DNA from 4 places in the Geodermatophilus sp. SMS 5-13 genome. Region 4 is predicted to be linked to each of the others. Evidence: predicted binding sites of a transcription regulator. Region 4 holds the regulator's gene; each other region holds the start of a gene.
What was found. Region 4 encodes LexA, which represses DNA repair genes until DNA is damaged. Its sites were predicted from a motif close to TCGAACANNTGTTCGA; they were not measured.

Region 1: the regulator LexA is predicted to act here: its motif matches at 2,357-2,372, upstream of AB3388_RS11625 (HNH endonuclease signature motif containing protein).
Region 2: the regulator LexA is predicted to act here: its motif matches at 2,937-2,952, upstream of AB3388_RS23380 (HNH endonuclease signature motif containing protein).
Region 3: the regulator LexA is predicted to act here: its motif matches at 3,322-3,337, upstream of AB3388_RS14575 (HNH endonuclease signature motif containing protein).

What each region holds. Positions count from the first base shown of each region.
Region 1 covers NZ_CP165729.1:2,374,383-2,379,803, reverse strand. The annotation lists gene AB3388_RS11645 (M28 family peptidase) at 1-331, opposite strand, end outside; gene hisH (imidazole glycerol phosphate synthase subunit HisH) at 401-1,039, opposite strand; gene AB3388_RS11635 (endonuclease/exonuclease/phosphatase family protein) at 1,065-1,940, opposite strand; gene AB3388_RS11630 (PLDc N-terminal domain-containing protein) at 2,064-2,243, shown strand; gene AB3388_RS11625 (HNH endonuclease signature motif containing protein) at 2,390-3,619, shown strand; gene AB3388_RS11620 (MaoC family dehydratase) at 3,678-4,127, shown strand; gene AB3388_RS11615 (ferredoxin reductase family protein) at 4,251-5,421, opposite strand, start outside.
Region 2 covers NZ_CP165729.1:4,846,022-4,851,442, reverse strand. The annotation lists gene AB3388_RS23395 (aldehyde dehydrogenase family protein) at 1-180, opposite strand, end outside; gene AB3388_RS23390 (aldehyde dehydrogenase family protein) at 177-1,616, opposite strand; gene deoC (deoxyribose-phosphate aldolase) at 1,621-2,616, opposite strand; gene AB3388_RS23380 (HNH endonuclease signature motif containing protein) at 2,970-4,199, shown strand; gene AB3388_RS23375 (calcium:cation antiporter) at 4,240-5,340, shown strand; gene upp (uracil phosphoribosyltransferase) at 5,399-5,421, shown strand, end outside.
Region 3 covers NZ_CP165729.1:3,011,206-3,016,626, forward strand. The annotation lists gene AB3388_RS14555 (AMP-binding protein) at 1-139, opposite strand, end outside; gene AB3388_RS14560 (PaaX family transcriptional regulator) at 238-1,056, shown strand; gene AB3388_RS14565 (hypothetical protein) at 1,072-1,359, opposite strand; gene AB3388_RS14570 (DUF4349 domain-containing protein) at 1,769-2,638, shown strand; gene AB3388_RS14575 (HNH endonuclease signature motif containing protein) at 3,355-4,584, shown strand; gene AB3388_RS14580 (arsenate reductase family protein) at 4,720-5,076, opposite strand; gene AB3388_RS14585 (RidA family protein) at 5,091-5,421, opposite strand, start outside.
Region 4 covers NZ_CP165729.1:4,283,455-4,288,875, forward strand. The annotation lists gene AB3388_RS20700 (vitamin B12-dependent ribonucleotide reductase) at 1-313, opposite strand, end outside; gene nrdR (transcriptional regulator NrdR) at 409-942, opposite strand; gene AB3388_RS20710 (hypothetical protein) at 1,331-2,140, opposite strand; gene AB3388_RS20715 (LysM peptidoglycan-binding domain-containing protein) at 2,281-2,847, opposite strand; gene lexA (transcriptional repressor LexA) at 3,063-3,851, shown strand; gene AB3388_RS20725 (NHL repeat-containing protein) at 3,870-4,883, opposite strand; gene AB3388_RS20730 (phosphatase PAP2 family protein) at 4,888-5,421, opposite strand, start outside.

The DNA of each region.
Region 1 (5,421 bases), 1.9 Mb from region 4:
CGGCGACGACGTTGCGGACGTCCGCCAACTGCGCGCCGTGGGTGTCCGAGTACCAGGAGCCGACGGCGTTCTGCACACGGGTCTCGAGCCCGAGGCCCGTCAGCGTGTCGGCCAGGTACCGGACGACGTCGGCGTCCGCGGCGCTGCCCGCGACGTGGTTCTGCGTGCCGAGCCGCTGGACGTGGTCGAACGCGCGCTCGGCGCTGAACCGGTCGGCCGGGGCGTCCCGGGGCTCGGGCGACGGCGGCTGCAGCGCGACGACCGTCCACGCGATCAGCCCGAGCAGCAGCGCCACGACGACGAGGCCGCCGAGGCGGGTGGTGGACCGCAACGCGTGCCTCCAGGTACGCCGGTTTCAGGACGGCGTCACCCTAGGTGGCGAAGGCTGAGCGGACCGTCGTCAGGCCAGCGTGTCCAGCCAGTTCGTGAGCAGCTGGGCGCCGGCGTCCCCGCTCTTCTCGGGGTGGAACTGGGTCGCGGAGAGGGCGCCGTTCTCGACGCCGGCCACGAACCGGTCGCCGTGCTCGGCCCAGGTGACCAGCGGGCGGGCGATCGGCGACGGCGGCCCCTCGGTGCCGAGCGGGAACTCGCGGACGCCGTAGGAGTGCACGAAGTAGAAGCGCTGGTCGGCGAGCCCGTCGAAGAGCACCGTGCCCTCCGGTGCCTGCACCGTGTTCCAGCCCATGTGCGGCAGGACGGGCGCCTTGAGCTGCTCGACCACACCCGGCCATTCCCCGCAGCCCTCGGCGTCGTGGCCGTGCTCGACCCCGCGCTCGAAGAGGATCTGCATGCCGACGCAGATGCCCAGCACCGGGCGGCCGCCGGCCAGGCGCCGGTCGATCAGGCGCGGGCCGTCGACGGCGCGCAGCCCCGCCATGCACGCGGCGAAGGCGCCGACGCCGGGCACGACCAGGCCGTCGGCGTCGAGGGCGGCCTGCGCGTCGGCGGTCACCGTCACGTCGGCGCCGACGCGGGCCAGCGCCCGCTCGGCGCTGCGCAGATTGCCCGACCCGTAGTCGAGGACGACCACCTTCTTCACGCTGCCCACGGTACGTGCCAGCGGATCACCGGCCGCGGCGATTCCCGGCGGCGGAGGTGTCGGGCATCGCACGTCCGCGGGGCGCGAGGTCGGCGTGGACGCCGTAGTGGTCGCTGGGCTGCACGCCGTCGACCGGCTCGTGCACGGCCGGCCCGGCGGCGACGATGCGCAGCGTCGGGCCGTGGTCGCCGCAGCGGACGAGCACGTAGTCCACCCGCCGTCCCTGCGTCTCGCCGGGCTCGTCGATCTCGCGGAGCGGGTTGCTCGGGACGAGCGTGTGCCCTTCGGCGTCGCCGTGGACGGCCTCCCAGGCGTCGCGGTAGGCGGTGCTCACGCCGTCCAGCGACGTCCGGCCCGTGAGGAAGCGCATGCTGCTCGCCTGCGGCTCGGCGTTGAAGTCGCCACCGAGGACGACGTGCGCCGGCTCCTTCGCGATCAGCTCCTCGACGGCTCTCACGACCGCCACGGCCTGCAGTTCCCGCTCCCGCTCGGCCCACCGGGCCCACGAGTTGCCGTGGCTGCCCACGATGAGCCGGCCGACGGGGCTGTCGACCTCGGCGAGCACCGTTCCGCAGCTGTAGTCGTGCGTGCGGTCGGTCAGGTGCAGGTCCACCTCGTGGACCGCGCGGACCGGCCACCGGCTGGCGACCGACGAGCCGCGGTGGGTGCCGTCGCCGACCAGGCCCTGCTGCTGGTGGACGAGGTGGTACCCCTCCCCCAGCAGCTCGGCGGCCTGGTCGTAGCCGCCGTCGACGATCGCCTCCTGCAGCGCGAGGACGTCGGCGTCGAGCTCCCGCAGGCGCCGCTGCAACGCGGGCCGGCGCCGCTCCCAGTCGCCGTGCCGGGCGAACAGGTTCACCGTCGCGGCCCGGATGGAGCCGGCCGGCCTCCCCTCGGTCATCGTCGTCACGCTAGTGGCGCGTGCGGGCCTCATGCCGATACAAGAGGTGACGGGGGACGGCCCGTGTCCACCGCGTCCCTCACCCCGTCGAAGGGATCCGCGTGCTCAGCGATCATCGTGATCATGGCCGGCAACCTGCTGTGGGCGTGGGCCCTGGTCGACGCTGCCCGAACTCCCCGCGACGAGTTCCACAAGGCCGCGTCCAGCAAGGTCGAGTGGCTGCTGATCATCGCGCTCACCTGGGTGTTCGGCGCCGCCGGGTACCTGTTCAACGTCCGGCGGGAGATCCGCTCCGCCAGATGAAGTCGTTCGCATCGGGCCGTCACCCATCACCTCGTGCAGTGCGTCGGGCGATCTGTGGACAGGCTGCTGACCTGGGGATTCAGGTCGCGGAACACTCCTCGGAGCGGTATGCTTCGAACATCTGATCGAGTGTCGGGGAGGTGTTCGTGGACGAGCTCACGTCGGTGCTTGACGCCCTCGCCGACGAGGACCTCCACGCCCTGACCGGATCACAGCTGCTCGACCGCACCGCCGACCTGGTGGCACAGCAGAACCGGATCGCCGCCGAGCTCGCCCGCACCGTGCGCACCGCCGAGAACAAGCAGGCGTTCACCACCGATGGGATGGCCACGGCACAGTCCTGGCTGCGCGGGCACTGTCGCCTCTCCGGCAAGGCGGCGTCGCGCGTGGTCCGCCACGGCCGGACGCTGGAGCAGCTGCCCGCCGTCGCCGCCGCGCACGCCGCGGGGCAGCTCACCGCCGATCAGGTCGATGCCATCGGCAAGATCACCGGTCCGCGGCCGGTCGCGCTGGCCGCCGCCCAGGGCATCGACCTGACCGAGGTCGCCGCGGTGCTGGCCCGCTTCGCCGCCGGACATCGGCACGACGAGCTGGTCCGCCTCGTGCACACCGTGCTCGAGCGGCTCGACGCCGACGGCCCCGAGCCCGATCCCACCGAGGAACGGTTCCTGTCCTTCGCCAAGCACGCCGACGGCTCGGGCACCGGCCGCTTCCACCTCGACCCGCTGGGCATGGAGAAGCTGCAGGCCGCGATCGAGTCGCTGCTGCAGGCCCACCGGCCGGCCGGCGATGCGCGCACCCGGCCCCAGCAGCAGGCCGACGCCCTCGTCCAGCTGGCCGACATCCATCTCGGCTGCGGCACCCTGCCGCTGCTGCGCGGCGTCAAGCCCCAGGTCGCGGTCCGGGTGAGCAGCGAGGACCTGGCCGACCCGGCCACCGGCAGGGGCGCCGCGCGGGCCGGGTTCGGCGCGATCTTCTCCGCCGCCCGCGCCCGCCAGGTGGCCTGCGACGCCGAGCTGCGCCGCTACCTGCTCTCCGCCGACGGCGAACTGCTCGACTACGGCCGCGCCCAGCGGCTGGTCACCCCCGGCCTGCGCAAGGCCGTCGAACTCCGGGACGAGCACTGCGTGTTCGCCGGCTGCGATGCCCCGACCTACTGGTGCGAGGTTCATCACGTCGTGCATCGGCTCTTCGGCGGCGAGACCTCCGCGGAGAACTCCGCGCTGCTGTGCGAGCGGCACCACACCCAGGCCCACCACGGCTTCCGCGTCGAACGAGACACCAACGGACGCTGGCACACCTACCGCCGCGACGGCACCGAGATCTTGGTGCTCCGGCCACCCGCCGACGACCCGGAGCTCGCCCGCGCCGGCTGAGCGAGCGCCCGCACCCCCGGCGGGATCAGCCGGTGCACGGCGGTTCTACGTTGAGCCGGTGGTGGAGCGCTGGTTCGAGGACTACGTCCCGGGCGGGACCGCCGAGTACGGCCCCCTCCGGGTCGACGAGACGCAGGTGGTCGACTTCGCCCGGGAGTTCGATCCGCAGCCGTTCCACGTCGACCCCGACGCGGCGACGACCGGACCCTTCGGAGGCCTGATCGCGAGCGGCTGGCACACGTGCGCGCTCATGATGCGGCTGTTCGCCCAGGAGTACCTCTCCCCGGCGTCCTCGCTGGGATCGCCGGGCGTCGACGAACTGCGCTGGATCCTGCCGGTCCGGCCCGGCGACGAGCTGACGCTGCGCACCACCGTGGAGGAGGCACGACGCTCGGTCAGCAAGCCGGATCGGGGCATCGTGCGCACCCGCATCGAGCTGGTCAACCAGGCAGACGACGTGGTGCTGCGCATGATTGCGATGAACCTGATCCGCACCCGGCCCGACTGACCCCGATGAGGCCGGCCCCGTCCGGCGCGGCCGGATCAGCCCTGGACCACCGACCAGAGCAGGCAGAAGGCCAGCAGCAGCACGCTGACCCCCACGGTCGCCGACGTCACCGATGTGCGCACGTCACACCATCCCGAATTTCTCGCTGTGGACACGGTCGGCCGGGATCTCGAGGGTCCCCAACGCGGACTCCACGGAGCAGACCACGTCCTCCCTGGCGCAGATGAAGTACTGGAGGGATCGGCGGGCGGCGGGCAGGTGCCGGTCGAGCAGCGCGGCGTCGACGCGCCCCCGCTCGCCCTGCCACTGATCGGACGGGCGGCTGATCACGTGCACGACGCGCAGGTTCAGCCGGCCCTGCAGGCGGGCCAGTTGACGCACCCCGGTCACCTGGTCCTCGTGCCGGTTGCCGAGGAACAGCCAGATGGGCCGGCTGTCCCCCTGGTCGGCCAGCGTCGCGAGCATCGACAGGAACGGCGTCACCCCGACCCCCGCGCCCACGAAGACGTAGCCCATCCCGGGGTGGTCCTCCAGCGTGAAGGACCCGTGCGGACCGTCCACGTAGACGCGGTCGCCGACCCGCAGGGACCGCAGCGATCCGGTGAAGGAGCCCACCTGCTTGATCGTGAACTCCAGCTGTGACGAGAGGGCGCTCGAGGAGATGGAGAAGGGGTGGTACGTCGGCGTGAACGGGTTGCGGCTGGGCAGGATCCAGGCGAACTGGCCGGCCCGGAAGGAGAAGCCCGGTCCCGCGTGGCGGAACGCGGGCTCCAGCCCGACGGTCAGGCTGCCGCCCGGCTCCGGCCACAACTCGGCCACCCGCCACGGCCGCAGGCTCAGCCGCAGCGGCTTGACCAGGCGCACCCACACCGCGAGCCAGAGGAAGGCGGCGGTGTAGACCAGCCAGACGCCGCGGACCAGCGGCTGGCCGAAGTAGTAGTCGACGAGGAAGGCGTGCCCCAGGGCGGCTAGGACGATGAGGACGCCCAGCGCCGAGTGCAGGACGTGCCACACCCGGTAGCTCAGCCGCAGCGCCCGGCGCCAGATCGAGGTCACCATCAGCAGCGCCAGCGCCGCGACGGACAGCCACGCGAACGTCGCCCGCAACGGCAGGTCCGCGAGGTCCAGCAGCGCCCGGTACTTCTCGTCGGCCAGGAACAGCAGCACGGGGTGACCGAAGGCCGCGGTGGTCGCGAGCAGGGAGATCTGCCGGTGGTAGGCGAGGACGACGTCGATGCCGAAGGGCGCCGAACTGCGCGAGAAGCGGGCGGCGAGCGCGAACTGCAGACCCAGG
Region 2 (5,421 bases), 560 kb from region 4:
GAACGCCCCACGGGCGGCGACGACGGCGTCCCGGGCGTCCTTGCGGCTCGCCCAGGCGGCGTTGGCGAGGAAGGCGCCCTTGGCGTCGGTGACCTCGTAGGTGCGGCCGGACTCCGAGCGCGGGAACGCGCCGTTGACGTAGAGCTTGTAGGTCTTGCGGACGGCGAGGCGGTCGTTCACTTGGTCCCCTTCAGGTAGGCCGCCAGCCCGTGCCGGCCGCCCTCGCGGCCGTAGCCGGACTGCTTGTAGCCGCCGAAGGGCGACGTCGGGTCGAACTTGTTGAACGTGTTGGCCCAGACCACGCCGGCGCGGAGCTGGTCGGCGATCTTGAGGATCCGCGAGCCCTTCTCGGTCCAGATGCCGGCCGAGAGCCCGTAGGTCGTGTTGTTCGCCTTCGCCACCGCCTCGTCGGGGGTGCGGAAGGTGAGGACGGACAGCACCGGGCCGAAGATCTCGTCGCGGGCGATCCGGTGGGCGGGGGAGACGTCGGTGAACACGGTCGGCGGGAACCAGTAGCCGCGGTCGGGCAGCTCGCAGGCCGGCTGCCACTTGTTCGCGCCCTCGGCCTCGCCGATCTCCGACAGCTCGCGGATGCGCGCCAGCTGCTCGGCGGAGTTGATCGCGCCGATGTCGGTGTTCTTGTCCAGCGGGTCGCCGACGCGCAGCGTGCCGATCCGCCGCTGCAGGCTGGCGATCACCTCGTCGTGGATCGACTCCTGCACCAGCAGCCGGGAGCCCGCGCAGCAGACGTGGCCCTGGTTGAAGAAGATGCCCTGCACGATCCCCTCGACGGCCTGGTCGATCGGGGCGTCGTCGAAGACGATGTTCGCCGCCTTGCCGCCGAGCTCGAGGGTGAGCTTCTTGCGCGTGCCGGCGACCGCGCGGGCGATCTGGCGGCCCACGTCGGTCGAGCCGGTGAAGGCGACCTTGTCGACGTCCCCGTGCTCGACGACGGCGCGGCCGGTGTCACCCGCGCCGGTGACGATGTTGACCACGCCCGGGGGCAGGTCGGCCTGCCGGCAGATCTCGGCGAACAGCAGGGCGGTCAGCGGTGTGGTCTCGGCCGGCTTGAGGACGACGGTGTTGCCGGTGGCGAGCGCGGGCGCGATCTTCCACGCCAGCATGAGCAGCGGAAAGTTCCACGGGATGACCTGGCCGGCCACCCCGAGCGGCTGCGGCGCCGGGCCGAGGCCCGCGTAGCCGAGCTTGTCGGCCCAGCCCGCGTGGTAGAAGAAGTGCGCCGCCACCAGGGGGACGTCGACGTCCCGGGACTCGCGGATCGGCTTGCCGTTGTCCAGCGACTCCAGGACGGCGAACTCGCGGGCCCGCTCCTGCAGCAGCCGGGCGATGCGGAAGAGGTACTTGCCGCGGTCGGCCGGGCGCATCGGGCCCCAGACCTTGGTGAACGCGCGGCGCGCGGCGCGGACGGCGTGGTCGACGTCGGCCTCGCTGCCGGTCGCGATCTCGGAGAGGACCTCCTCGGTCGCCGGGTTCACCGTCTTGAACGGCGTCCCGGTGCCGTCGACGAACTCGCCGTCGATGAACAGGCCGTAGGACGGCGCGATGTCGACGATCGACCGCGACTCGGGGGCGGGGGCGTACTCGAACACGGTCATCTGCCTAGTCCACGCTGACGTAGTCGGGGCCGGAGTAGTGGCCGGTGCGGAGCTTCTGCCGCTGCAGGAGCAGGTCGTTGAGCAGGCTGGAGGCGCCGAAGCGGAACCAGTCGGGGGAGAGCCAGTCGGCGCCGGCGGTCTCGTTGACCAGGACGAGGTGCCTGACGGCGTCCTTCGTCGTCCGGATGCCGCCGGCGGGCTTGACGCCGATCTGCCGGCCGGTGGCGGCGCGGAAGTCGCGGACCGCCTCGAGCATCACCAGGCAGACCGGCAACGTGGCGGCGGGGTTGATCTTGCCGGTGGAGGTCTTGATGAAGTCGGCGCCGGCGAGCATGGCCAGCCAGCTCGCGCGCCGGACGTTGTCGAGGGTGACCAGCTCGCCGGTCTCGAGGATGACCTTGAGGTGCGCGTCGCCGCAGGCCTCCTTGACCGCGACGATCTCGTCGTGGACGTCGAGGTAGCGGCCGGCGAGGAATGCGCCGCGGTCGATGACCATGTCGATCTCGTCGGCGCCGTTGCCGACCGCGTCCTGGACGTCGGCGAGCTTGACCGCGCGGCTGGCCCGGCCGCTCGGGAACGCGGTGGCGACGGCGGCGACGTGGATGCCGGTGCCCTCGAGGGCCTCCCTGGCGACGCCGGCCAGGTCGCCGTAGACGCAGACGGCGGCGACCTGCGGCGCGGTGAGGTCGGTCGGGTCGGGACGGCGGGCCTTGGCGGCGAGGCTCCGTACCTTGCCGGGAGTGTCCGCGCCCTCGAGCGTGGTCAGGTCGACCATCGAGATCGCGGTGTCGATGGCCCACGCCTTGGCCGTGGTCTTGATGGACCGGGTGCCGAGCACTGCGGTCCGGGCCTCCGCGCCCACCTGGTCGACGCCCGGCAGGCCGTGGAGGAAGGCGCGGAACGCCGAGTCGGACCGGGTGACGTCGTCGTACGGCGGCATGGGCCCGGCGATGGGCCGCGCGTACGCCGACGGCGCGTCGGGCTCGAGCACGTGGGTCATGCCGATCATTGTCCCCTGACGGGCGTGCCGTCTCGACGCCGCTCACCCGGCCGGACGGCGGCCCAGCGAGGAGCGGAACCGTCGTCTCGCTCGACCGTTGCGGTCTCCGGGTGTGGCCGGTGCGTGGGCGCGAGTCCTGCCGACGCTCGACCCGGACGCCACGTACGGGTTCATGAGCCCGGAGCAGTGCCGCGAGCGGTACGGCCGCGAGCCGTTGCACTAGACCTGAGCCGGGTGTCCGTCAACCTCCACCAAACATGTGTGGATAGGCGGCTGACCTGGGGATTCAGGTCGCGGGACGCTCCTCGGATCGGTATGCTTCGAACGTCTGATCGAGTATCGGGGAGGTGTTCGTGGACGAGTTCACGTCGGTGCTTGACGCCCTCGCCGACGAGGACCTCCACGCCCTGACCGGGCCGCAGTTGCTCGACCGCACCCGGGCACTGGTCGCCGAGCGCAACCGGATCGACGCAGAACTGGCCCGCACCGTGCGCGTCGCGGACGGCCTGCGGGCGTTCGCCGGGGATGGGATGGCCACGGCGCAGTCGTGGCTGCGCGGGCACTGCCGGCTCTCCGGCAACGCGGCGTCGCGCGTGGTGCGCCACGGCCGGGCGCTGGAGCAGCTGCCCGCCGTCGCCGCCGCGCACGCGGCCGGGGAGCTCACCTCAGATCAGGTCGATGCCATCGGCAAGATCACCGGTCCGCGGCCGGTCGCGCTGGCCGCCGCCCAGGGCATCGACCTGACCGAGGTCGCCGCGGTGCTGGCCCGCTTCGCCGCCACCCAGCCGCACGAGGACCTGGTGAAGCTGGTGCACCAGGTGCTCGCCCGCCTCGACGCCGACGGCCCCGAACCCGATCCCACCGAGGAACGGTTCCTGACCTTCGCCAAGCACGCCGACGGGTCGGGCACCGGCCGCTTCCACCTCGACCCGCTGGGCATGGAGAAGCTGCAGGCCGCGATCGAGTCGCTGCTGCAGGCCCACCGGCCGGCCGGCGATGCGCGCACCCGGCCCCAGCAGCAGGCCGACGCCCTCGTCCAGCTGGCCGACATCCACCTGGGCTGCGGCACGCTGCCGCTGCTGCGCACCGTCAAACCCCAGGTCGCGGTCCGGGTGAACAGTGAGGACCTGGCCGACCCGGCCACCGGCAGGGGCGCCGCGCGGGCCGGGTTCGGCGCGGTCCTCTCCGCCGCCCGCGCCCGGCAGCCGGCCTGCGACGCCGAGCTGCGCCGCTATCTGCTCTCCGCCGACGGTGAGCTGCTCGACTACGGCCGCGCCCAGCGGCTGGTCACCCCCGGCCTGCGCAAGGCCGTCGAACTCCGGGACGAGCACTGCGTGTTCGCCGGCTGCGATGCCCCGACCCACTGGTGCGAGGTTCATCACGTCGTGCATTGGCTCTTCGGCGGCGAGACCTCCGCGGAGAACTCCGCGCTGCTGTGCGAGCGGCACCACACCCAGGCCCACCACGGCTTCCGCGTCGAACGAGACAGCAGCGGACGCTGGCACACCTACCGGCGCGACGGCACCGAGATCCTGGTCCTCCGCCCATCGGCCGACGACCCAGGGCTCGCCCGCGCCGGCTGACCGAGACGGTCCTGCAACGTGCGTGTGTCAGCGTGGGGTCATGGCGACCGCGACCCGGCACCACCCACTGCTGACCTGGACCACGGCCGTACCTCTGCTCTCGCTGATCGTGCTCGTCGCGACCTGGGGCAGGTCGTTGCCCTTGGCCGTCGAGCTCGTCGTGGCGATCGTGCTGATGGCCGCGGTCCTCGCCGCCGTCCACCACGCCGAGGTGGTGGCGCACCGGGTCGGGGAGCCGTTCGGGTCGCTGGTCCTCGCCGTCGCGGTGACGGTCATCGAGGTGGCGCTGATCGTGACGCTGATGATCTCCGGCGGCGAGGATGCGGCGTCGCTGCCGCGGGACACCGTCTTCGCGGCGGCGATGATCACCTGCAACGGCATCGTGGGTCTCTCGGTGCTGCTCGGGGCGCTCCGGCACAACGTGGTCGTGTTCAACGCCGAGGGCACCGGCGCGGCCCTGGCCACGGTCACGACGCTGGCCGTCCTGAGCCTCGTGCTGCCGACCTTCACCATCGGCCGGGAGGGCCCGCAGTTCTCGCCGGCCCAGCTCGCGTTCGCCGCGGTGGCCTCCCTGGTCCTGTACGGCGCCTTCGTGCTCACACAGACGGTGCGGCACCGCGACTTCTTCCTCCCGGTGGCCAACGGCCGTGCCCCGGTGGAGGACGAGCACGCCGCGCCGCCGAGCGCCCGGGCCGCGCTCATCAGCCTCGGCCTGCTGTTGGTCGCGCTCGTCGCCGTCGTCGGGCTGGCGAAGGTGGAATCGCCCGCGATCGAGGACGCCGTGGCGGGGGTCGGCTTCCCGCAGTCGTTCGTCGGGGTGGTCATCGCGCTGCTCGTCCTGCTGCCGGAGACGCTGGCCGCCGCGCGCGCCGCCCGCCGCGACCGGCTGCAGATCAGCCTGAATCTGGCCTTCGGGTCGGCCATGGCCAGCATCGGGCTCACCATCCCGGCGATCGCCATCGCCTCGATCTGGCTGGAGGGGCCGCTGCTGCTCGGGCTCGGGGCCACGCAGATGGTCCTGCTCGCCGTCACCGTCGTCGTCGGGATGCTGACCGTCGTCCCCGGGCGCGCGACCCGCCTGCAGGGCGTCGTCCACCTGGTGCTCCTGGCGGCCTTCCTCTTCCTCGCCGTCAACCCGTGAGCCCGGGATCGTGCCAGCGCCGATGGCGCCGGCGCACCCGGCCGATACGGTGGCGCCCGTGCAGCTGACCGTCGTCGACCA
Region 3 (5,421 bases), 1.3 Mb from region 4:
CCAGCAGCGCAGCGGCGCAGTTCAGCCGCTGCGGATAGGCGAGCTCGGGCAGGTCGAAGGTCAGCTCGGGCCACTGCTCGAACGGCGGGAGGCTGTCCCGGCAGAAGGTGTCGACGTGCGCGGACGGCGAGAGCTCCATGGCGGACCCCAATCTCGGACGCCGTCCCCCAGTGTGCTCTGCTCGTGACGGCAGTCAAGAACGCGTCATAGCTGTCGCGGCACCGCTACCGTGGCGACGTGCTCGGCGACCCGCAGCCGCGCCATCTGATCGTCACGGTCTACGGCCTCTACGCCCGCGCGAGCCACGACTGGCTGCCGATCGCGGCCGTGGTCCGGCTGCTGCAGGACCTCGGCGTGAGCGCCCCCGCCGTCCGGTCCTCGATCTCCCGGCTGAAGCGCCGGGACACGCTGCGCAGCCTGCGGCTGGGCGGCGCCGCCGGGTACGCGCTGTCGCCGTCCATGCTGCAGGTCCTGCGCGAGGGCGACCGGCGGATCTTCGAGCACCGGCCGGCTTCGCTCGCCGACGGGTGGGTCCAGGTCGTCTTCACCGTGCCGGAGGCGCAGCGGGAGAAGCGGCACGAGCTGCGCAGCCGGCTGGCCGGGCTGGGCTTCGGGCCGGTGGCGCCGGGCGTCTGGGTGGCCCCGGGAACGCTGACCGAGGAGGTCGAGGTCGCGCTCGAGCGGCAGGGGCTTGCCCGGTACGTGGACCTCTTCCGCGGTGAACACCTCGGGTACGCGCCGCTGCGCGAGCGGGTCGGCCAGTGGTGGGACCTCGACGCGGTCGAGGCCGGGTACGCGCAGTTCCTCGCGGCGTACCGGCCGCTGGCCCGCCGGGTCGCCCGGCGCACTCCCCCGGACGACGAGGCGTTCGCGGCGTACGTGCGGATGCTCACCGTCTGGCGGCGACTGCGCTACCGCGACCCCGGCCTGCCGCTGGAGCTGCTGCGCGCCCGCTGGAAGGGGGTGGCCGCGGTCGACCTGTTCGAGCAGCTGAACGCGGCGTTGCGTCCGGCGGCCGAGGCACATGCCACGGCCGTCATCGTCGTGGCGCGGTGAAGCCGTCGGCCGGACTCAGCCGCGGCCCTCCGCCTGCCGGTGTTCCGCGAAGCCTGGCCGGGCCCGCATCCGCGCCTCGATGTCGTCGACGAAGGCGACCACCGTCAGCATCTCGCGGTGCACCGCGGCAACGTCGACGCGATCGGAGTCGTAGCCGAAGGCGGTTTCCAGTCGGACGAGCGCGCGGGATGCGGCCGCCGCCTGCGGGGCGACGTCCGGCCACACGCCGAGCAGGACCTCTCGCACGACGTCCCAGTGCGCGAAGACGTCATCCCCGTCCTGCGAGAGCGGCTCACCCGTCACGAGTGGTGTGTCGCCGAAGTCGCAGCCCTCCGTCGACAACCGCACGTAGTCCCGCCACGCGTCGAGGAACCGGTAGACGAGCCGCTGAGCGACCGGACCGCCAGAGGCCAGCCGCGCTAGAGCAGATCCGCGACCTCGCGAGCCCCGTCCCGCTGGTGGTGAAACCCCTGCGGCCCGCCCCAGGCCAGAGGCACCACATGTGCCTGAGATCCTGCCTCCCGGGCCTCCGTCATGGCCGGAGCGTAGGGCGATGGCACGTGGGCGGCCGGTGAGGCCAGAACCGGCCGTTGCCTGTGTCCGGATCGCCCGGTTCGAGCCGGCCCGTTCCACGTCACGATCGGGCGTCGCCGCCGCCACGATTCGGCATCGGCGCTGGTCGGCCGCCCGATCACGCGCTTACCGTCCGACGATGAGGCGCTCCCCGGGCATGGCACTCGCGGCGGTGGCCATGGCGCTGCTCGTCGGCTGCTCCGGCGCCGGCTCGGACTCGTCATCGGACGGCGGTGCCGGCGAGGGCGTTTCCGCGCCCGCCGCTCCGGGGGATCCCGGGAACACGCCTGCCGACACCGACCGGCAGGTGGTCACGACCGCCACCGCGTCGGTCGCCGTCAAGGACCCGGCCGCGGGCGCTCAGCGGGTCAGTGAGCTGGTGGAGGCCGCCGGCGGCCGGGTCGACGAGCGCACCGAGCAGGCGGCGTCCGGAAAGGACGGGGTCGAGGGCGCCGTCGCCGACCTCGTGGTGCGGGTGCCGGCCGATGCCCTGACCGGGCTTCTGGCCGACCTCGAGGACGTCGGCGACGTCGCGAACGTGTCGGTGTCCCGTGCCGACGTGACCGCCACGGCGGTCGATCTGGACGCGCGGATCTCGGCGCTGCAGACCTCGGTGGCGCGACTGCAAAGCTTGATGGACCAGGCGGCCACGACCGAGGCCCTGTTGGCGGCCGAGAAGGCCCTCTCCGAGCGGCAGGAGAAGCTGGAGTCGCTGCAGTCTCAACGGGCGCTGCTCGCCGACCAGGTCGCGCTGTCGACGCTCAGCGTTCACCTGGAGCCGTTCGGTGTCGCGCCGGTCGGCGGTCCGGACGGCTTCCTCGACGGCCTCGGCACCGGATGGCGGGCCCTGGTGACGGCCCTGGGCGCGGCCGTCGTCGTCCTCGGCGTCCTCCTGCCATGGCTGGCGGTCGCCGCGCTGGTGGCCACGGGAGTGCTGGTGCCGATCCGCCTGGTGCGGCGGCGCACCGCGGTCGCCGGGCCGGTACCGGCGGCGCCGCCGCAGGAGTAGGGCGACGCCGCCGGTCTTGGCTGCCAACCCACAGTCGCTCGGAGCCGCCACCACAGAAGGCCGCCTCGGGGTGTCCCAGAGCGGCCCGATGAGGGCTACTCGCATGCGTCCGGGCGGGCGGCTCCGTCTTCACTGGGGTCGGACGTCGCTTGAGTGCGGATCTCACGCTCTGCGCGACTCGGGCGCCACTCCTCCGAGATGCGCGGTCTCGCGGCTACCCGGCCGGCGGATGCCACGAGACCGCGAATCTCGGCGCGCGGGAGGAGTAGCCCTGAGCCCGCCCGTCGGTCGAGCCATCGAATCGCCCAAGACGACCCACTCTGGGCGACTCGGAGACCACCTCGCGGCGCGGATGGGGCGTCCCTATAGCCGCCCTCGGGGCGAGCCGGCACTCGCTCATAGCGGCCCACTCAGGGCCACGGAGGATTTCCCGGTCAGCGCACCCTCCTGCGGGGCAACGGTGTGCGCTGAGGCCGGGCTTCACGCTCTCGAACCCGGCCTGAGCGCACACCGTTCGGCTGTCTCTTAAGCCGCCTTTGGGGCGAGGAAGGGATGCCTGACGGGCACCTGGATCTGGAGTCACGGCGGGCTCATGGGCGCATGCGCAATCCCTTCTCGCGGTCTGTGGACAGGCGGCTGACCTGGGGATTCAGGTCGCGAGACACTCCTCGGAGCGGTATGCTTCGAACGTCTGATCGAGTATCGGGGAGGTGTTCGTGGACGAGTTCACGTCGGTGCTTGACGCCCTCGCCGACGAGGACCTCCACGCGCTGACCGGGCCGCAGCTGCTCAACCGCACCGCCGACCTGGTGGCACAGCAGAACCGGATCGCCGCCGAGCTCGCCCGCACCGTGCGCACCGCCGAGAACAAGCAGGCGTTCACCACCGATGGGATGGCCACGGCACAGTCCTGGCTGCGCGGGCACTGCCGGTTGTCCAGGGCGGCGGCCGCGCAGGTGGTGCGCACCGGCCGGGCGCTGGAACAGCTCCCGACGGTGGAGGAGCAGCACGCCGCCGGGGGGCTGACCGCCGATCACGTGGACCTGATCGGCAAGATCACCGGCCCCCGGTACGCCGGGCTGATCGAGGCCCAGGGCGGCACCGTGGCCGGCGTCGGCGAGGTGCTCGCCCGCTTCGCCGCCGGACATCGGCACGACGAGCTGGTCCGCCTCGTGCACACCGTGCTCGAGCGGCTCGACGCCGACGGCCCCGAACCCGATCCCACCGAGGAACGGTTCCTCTCCTTCGCCAAGCACGCCGACGGCTCGGGCACCGGCCGCTTCCACCTCGACCCGGTCGGCATGGAGAAGCTGCAGGCCGCGATCGAGTCACTGCTGCAGGCCCACCGGCCGGCCGGCGATGCGCGCACCCGGCCCCAGCAGCAGGCCGACGCCCTCGTCCAGCTGGCCGACATCCATCTCGGCTGCGGCACCCTGCCGCTGCTGCGCGGCGTCAAGCCCCAGGTCGCGGTCCGGGTGAGCAGCGAGGACCTGGCCGACCCGGCCACCGGCAGGGGCGCCGCCCGGGCCGGGTTCGGCGCGATCTTCTCCGCCGCCCGCGCCCGCCAGGTGGCCTGCGACGCCGAGCTGCGCCGCTACCTGCTCTCCGCCGACGGCGAACTGCTCGACTACGGCCGCGCCCAGCGGCTGGTCACCCCCGGCCTGCGCAAGGCCGTCGAACTCCGGGACGAGCACTGCGTCTTCGCCGGCTGCGATGCCCCGACCTACTGGTGCGAGGTTCATCACGTCGTGCATTGGCTCTTCGGCGGCGAGACCAACCCGGAGAACAGCGCGCTGCTGTGCGAGCGGCACCACACCCAGGCCCACCACGGCTTTCGCGTCGAACGAGACAGCAGCGGACGCTGGCACACCTACCGCCACGACGGCACCGAGATCCTGGTGCTCCGCCCATCGGCCGACGACCCGGAGCTCGCCCGAGCCGGCTGACCGGGACGTCGTCGGGTGCCCGGTCCGAGACCCCGACCCACTGCCCAGTCCCCCGCCGAGTCACCAGGCGTAGGGACGAGTGCGGCGTGGACGTGGAGCACGCCCGAGCCTGCGAGCACGAGCGTCGGGTGCCGGCTACGAGGAGGCGTCCAGTGCGCGGCGGACGGCGTCCTCGGAGCGGCCGACCACGGTGGTCCCGTCGTCCGCGGTGATGATCGGCCGCTGGATGAGGATCGGGTTCGCCGCCATGACCTCGAGCCAGCGGCGCCGGTCGCGGGGCAGGTCGGCGAGCCCGAGCTCGGCGGCCACAGGCTCGTTCGTCCGGGCGACGTCCCACGGGTCGAGGCCGAGCCGTTGCAGAACGGCGTCGAGCTCGTCGGCGGTCGGCGGGTCATCGAGGTACCGGCGCACGGTGTACGTCGCGCCGGCGTCGTCGAGCAGCTCGGTGGCGGACCGGCACTTCGAGCAGGCCGGGTTGATCCAGATCTCCAACGAAGAACTCCTCCTCAGGCAGGGACCTCGGGCGGGATCTCGGCGACCCCCTGCACCTCCACCAGCGCGTCGTCGTCCCAGAGCCGGGCGACGCCGATCCCGGCGGTCGCCGGGTAGTTCCGCCCGGCCAGCCGGCGCCAGACCTCACCGATCTCCCGGGCGTGCGCCCGGTAGTCGGGGACGTCGACGATGTAGATCGTCAGGCTCGCCAGGTGCTCCGGCCCACCGCCGGCGGCGCGCAGCGCGGTGAGCAGGTTGCCCAGCGCCCGCTCGAATTGCTCGACGATGGTGCGGCCGGCGATCCGCCCCTCGGCGTCCAGCGCGGTCTGCCCCGCCAGGTGCACG
Region 4 (5,421 bases):
GGTCGATGAGCTGACGCAGGCTGTTCTCGCGCTGCGGGCTACCCACCGCGCCGCGGAAGTACTTCGTGGTGACGATGTTGGTGGCGTTGATGCTCCACTCGGCGGGGAACTCGACGCCGCGCTGCTCGAAGTTGATCGAGCCGTCACGCCAGTTCGTCATGACGACGTCGCGGCGCTCCCACGTCACCTCGTCGTACGGGTGCACACCCGCGGTCGTGAAGACCCGCTTGACCTTCAGGCCCTTCCCCCGGGCTGGCGCCTTGCCCCCGCGACGTGCTCGGGTGGGGGTCAGGCGGTCGTCGGTCTCGGTCATGAGTTGGAGCTCTCCCTTGGTGCGGCAGCGGCTGGGGAAGAACCGCAGTTGTGTGCTGCTCGGACTGGTGTATCGGCTGGTACTGACAGTTTTTTTCAGGTGCCGGTGGACGGCCGGCCGCCCCGGCGGCGGGACGGCGGGGCGTCGGGCTGCATGCCCGGCAGCGGCGGGGTGCCGCCCGGCAGGTGCCGGGCCCGCAGCTCGGTGATCTCCTTCTCGAAGTCCTCGAGGGAGTCGAACGCGCGGTAGACGCTGGCGAAGCGGAGGTAGGCCACCTCGTCCAGTTCCCGCAGCGGCCGCAGGATCGCCAGCCCGACCTCGTGGCTCGGCACCTCGGCCGCGCCGGTGGCCCGGATGGCGTCCTCGACCTGCTGGGCCAGCTGGGCCAGCTGGTCCTCGTCCACCGGACGGCCCTGGCAGGCCCGCCGGACGCCCGCGACGACCTTGGCGCGGTTGAACGGCTCGCTGACCCCGCTGCGCTTGACGACGGCGAGCACCGCCTCCTCGACGGTGGTGAACCGGCGCCCGCAGGCGGGGCAGGAGCGACGGCGACGAGTGGTCGCCCCCTCGTCGGCCTCGCGGGAGTCGATGACCCGGCTGTCCGGGTTGTGGCAGAACGGGCACCGCACGGCGATCCGCCTCCTCCCCGAGCCTCGCTCAGAGCCTGTCCGCCGAGCCGGCCTGTGGACCCTCCTGGGGACATCCGGTGGACGCCCGGGGGAGAACCTGAGGACCGCTTGTGGAAGAACTACGGCTCTGTAACTACTAGATGTAGGGGAACCCTAGGCGCGGCTCCACTACATGTGCAAGAGGACGCACGGGGGTTGTGTTCCACCGAGACCCGCCCGTGACCAGCCGCAACAACTCGCCGCAGCCGTCACACGACACGCCGCGCGACGCGCCCGCGAGGAGGCCGGCGATGCGGTAGAGGGGCATGCTGCGCGACCCCGGGCCGGGGGGCGCGAGGCGGACGCCGGACCGGTCCGGCGACGGCCGACGGGCCGCGGGCCGCCGGGCTCAGACGCCGGTCAGCGAGTCGTCCCGGCGCGCGCTGCGCGGCCGCGGCACCGACCCGCTCCGTCCGACGTCACCGAGCCGCATCGGCCGGGTGAACAGGTCCGGCTCCGGCGACAGGGCGCCGGACCCGGACCAGTCGGCACCGGGGACGCCGGGCCAGGTGTCGTCCGACCGGGCGCCCCACACCTCCGCAGCGCGGGCCGCGGGCGTGCGGACCTCGAGCGGCGAGTCGGTCACCGCGGCCCGGACGCCCGTGTCGACAGCACGGTGCCGGCCCGCTCCGGACGGCGACGCCGGAGCCCGGTGCCGTCCCGCCCGAGCCCCCACCGCCGGGAACTCGGCGGTCTCACCGACGACGCGCGAGTCGGCGCGCCTCCGGCCGGCCGGATGCACCGCTCGGCTGGCGGCGTCCTCACGGACGGCGGGCAGCCCGCGGGCGCCGGGCAGCTCGCGCACCTGCGGGACAGGGCGCACGCCGGGCGCCGCGGGTCGGCCACGGCGTGCCGGACCGGTGGCCGAGACGTCGGCGAGGCGCAGGCTCCGCGTGGCCGCCGGGTCCTCCGCCGGGGCAACCGCGGGCTCCGGGGCGACGGACAGGTGCGGCTCGGGCAGTCGCAGACTGCTCAGGTCGGTCCAACTGGACTCTTCGACCCCGCCGACGGTCAGGCGCACCCAGACCTGGCAGGCGCCGCCGGCGTCGTGCCGCCAGCCGAGCAGCGATCCGGGCAGCCACTCCCCCGCCGAGTACACCTCGACGTCCTGCGGCTGACTGGTGAACACCGCTGCACGACTCTCCATGACGCCTGACACGCGACGACGGTAAGCGGTGGAGTCAGTACGCAGCGTGAAGGCGCGGGTACTGAGGGTTGACGAAGTCGGCGTCCCGATGTTGTCGGAGTCTTCGCGGGCCGGCCGGGCACCGACAAGCGACCGCTCTCGCCATCGGGCACTCACGGCAGCTGCAGCACCTGACCCGGCACCACGTCCGCGCCGTCGATCCCGTTGAGCTGCTGGATCTCGTACACCACCGCGCGCACGTCGTCGCCCGCGTCGGCGACGGCGGCCGCGATCGACCACAGCGTGTCACCCGGCTCGACCACCACCGTGCTCACCCCGGCGAGACGCAGATCGCCGCCCGCGCCACCGGCGACCAGCGGTCCGAGCCAGGAGCCGACGGCAACCGCCGCCGCCAGGCCGAGGGCGACCAGCAGCCGGCGGGCGCGCGGGGTGAGGCGCAGCGGAGCAGCCGGCGTGCGGGATGGCGTGGCGCAGCCGCCCCGGACCGGGCGGCCGGCCGCCGCGGGGCGCCCGGCCGGCGCCGAGGACGCCGGACGGGCCGGCGGGGCGAGGGGGGAGGGCGAGCGGCCCACCCGCTCGCCGGGCCGGACCGACCGGCCCGCCCGCGCGGGCCGCCCCGTCTCCAGCGGACGATCACCCGAGACGGACCGGAGCGAGGGCCGCCACGGCGCCTGCACCGCCTCGTCGAAGTCCAGGACTGCCTGCTGCACGCTTCCCACGACACTCTCCTCCCGCCGATCCCGACACCGCGTCGTTCTCGAACGCGTGTTCGATTCGAACGCCCGTGCGAATGTCTACCGGACGCGGCCGACAGAAGCGACCCGACCCGTCGCGACTCGAACGTGTGTTTGAAAAATCCGAGCGGCGGCGCTACCGTCTGCCACCAAGGACGGACGGCGCGATCCGGCGACTGGGCCGGCGGCGAGGAGGAGACGTGGCGGGCACGAGGGGGACGTCCGGCGGTCGCCGGTCGACCGGTGACGGCGCGGGCACGACCGGCCGGCGCCGTGCGGCGGAGACGGCGGGCACGACGACGGACGACGCACCGGCCGCCGTGCGGTCCTTCCCGGACCGCGGCGAGGCCGGCGACGGCCTCACGCAGCGGCAGCGGCGGGTGCTCGAGGTCATCCGCGACTCGATCGAGCGGCGGGGCTATCCGCCCTCGGTGCGCGAGATCGGTGAGGCCGTCGGGCTGTCCTCGGCCTCGTCGGTGGCGCACCAGCTCTCGGTGCTGCAGAAGAAGGGCTGGCTTCGCCGCGACCCCAACCGGCCGCGCGCCCTCGACGTGCGGCTGCCGGGCGAGCACGGCCCGACCGCGCTGCCCGTGGCCGAGGAGACCGGCACCGCCGCGCCGACCTATGTGCCGCTCGTCGGCCGGATCGCGGCCGGCGGCCCGGTCCTCGCCGAGCAGGCGGTGGAGGACGTGTTCCCCCTCCCCCGCGAGCTCGTCGGCGAGGGGACGCTGTTCATGCTCAAGGTCGCCGGTGACTCGATGGTGGAGGCGGCGATCTGCGACGGCGACTGGGTCGTGGTGCGGCAGCAGCCCACCGCCGAGAACGGCGAGATCGTCGCGGCCATGATCGACGGCGAGGCGACGGTGAAGACCTACAAGCGCCGCGACGGGCACGTGTGGCTGCTGCCGCACAACCCGGCGTACGAGCCGATCCCGGGCGACGACGCGACGATCCTGGGCCGGGTCGTCAGCGTCCTGCGCCGGGTCTGAGCCGCGACGGCGCGGGGCTCAGACGGTCCCGCGCCGTCGGATCAGCAGGCCGCCCAGCCAGACCACCACGGTGGCCACGGCGGCGGCGATGAGGCCCGCGGTGAACGCGGGCGGGCCCGATGCGGCGTCGGCCTCGGCGGAGCCCTGCGCCGCGGCGGCGACCGGCGCCGGCTGCGCCGTGACCGGCACGAGGGTCACGTCGCCGGGAAGTCCCTCGCCGGCGACCACCAGCTGCCGGTCGTCGGTGCTGAAGCTGATCGCCTCACCCTGCGGGGCCGGGGGCAGCGCGACCCGCACGGGGGCGGCGCCCAGGGCGCCGGCCACGTCGGAGCCGGACAGCGGCCACACGTAGGCGTCGGTGTAGGTGCGCAGCGCGAGCAGCGTGCCATCGCGCGACACCGCTCCCCCGGTGGCCATCAGCTGGCCGGCGCGGCCCACCGGCCCACCGTCCGTGCCGGTGAGCGTGAAGTTGACCGAGGCCACTCTCTCCAGCGCCACCGCGCCCCCGTCGACCAGCGCGGCGGTGGGCCGGTAGACGCCACTGGCCCCGAGGATCTCCTTGGTGACGAGGTACGGCGTCCCGTCCGGGGCCAGCAGCAGCGACTCGGCGTCGTGCGGCCCGTCGGGATAGCTCATGCGGAACACCCCGGTCGACCCGTCCAGGCGCAGGGCGAGGAGGGCGACCGTGGGCCGATTGGTCCGGTTGTCCCCGACGTCGGCCAGCCACACGGTGCCGTCGGCTCCGACCGCGAGGTCCTCGGGGTCGTAGGGATCGACCGGCGCGGAGTGGACCTCGACGATCTGGCAGGCCGTGTCGAGCACGTAGACGTTCAGCTCCACGCCGCCGTCGTTGATGGCCACCATGCGATCGCCCAGCACGACCAGGCCGGACAGCTCCGGGAGCCGGGGATCGGTCACCTGGCACAGGGGATGCGGGGCGGTGGCGTCCGCCGCCGCGGCGGCCGGGACGGCGCCGGCGACCACGAACGCCGTTGCCAGGGCTACTGCCGCCGGCAACAGGTGCGCCCGCACGCGACTAGGCGGACCGCCGGCCAGCTCGGGCACGTACCCAGCGTGACAGAACGGACGCGTCCAGTGCGTGCACCACGCCCAACAGCAGGATGCCCACGGCGCCGCCGACGACCGCGTCGGTGACCCAGTGGAAGTCCAGGGCCACCATCGCCAGGCCCGCGGCCACCGGCCCGAGGATCGACAGCCACCGGAACGCCCGCTGCACCGGCGCGGGCAGGCCGAACTCGACCGCCTGCCAGCGGGCCACGCCCCACATCAGCACGGCGTTCGCCACGTGCCCCGAGGGGTAGGAAGCGCCGTCCCGGTGGAAGAACGACCCCGGATAGGACGGCGCGGTCCGCCCGGCGCCGTACTTGAAGCCGTACACGACCGCTGTGAGCAGGGCCAGGGCGACGAGGACGCGCAGCAGCGGCACCAGCGTCCGGCGCCGCCAGCCGAGGTAGCCGACCAGCGCCGCCAGCACGATCAGGATGAAACCGCGCCCGCCGAGCTGGGTGACCGCCCAGACCGGCCAGTAGGCGCCCGACTCCTTGATGCC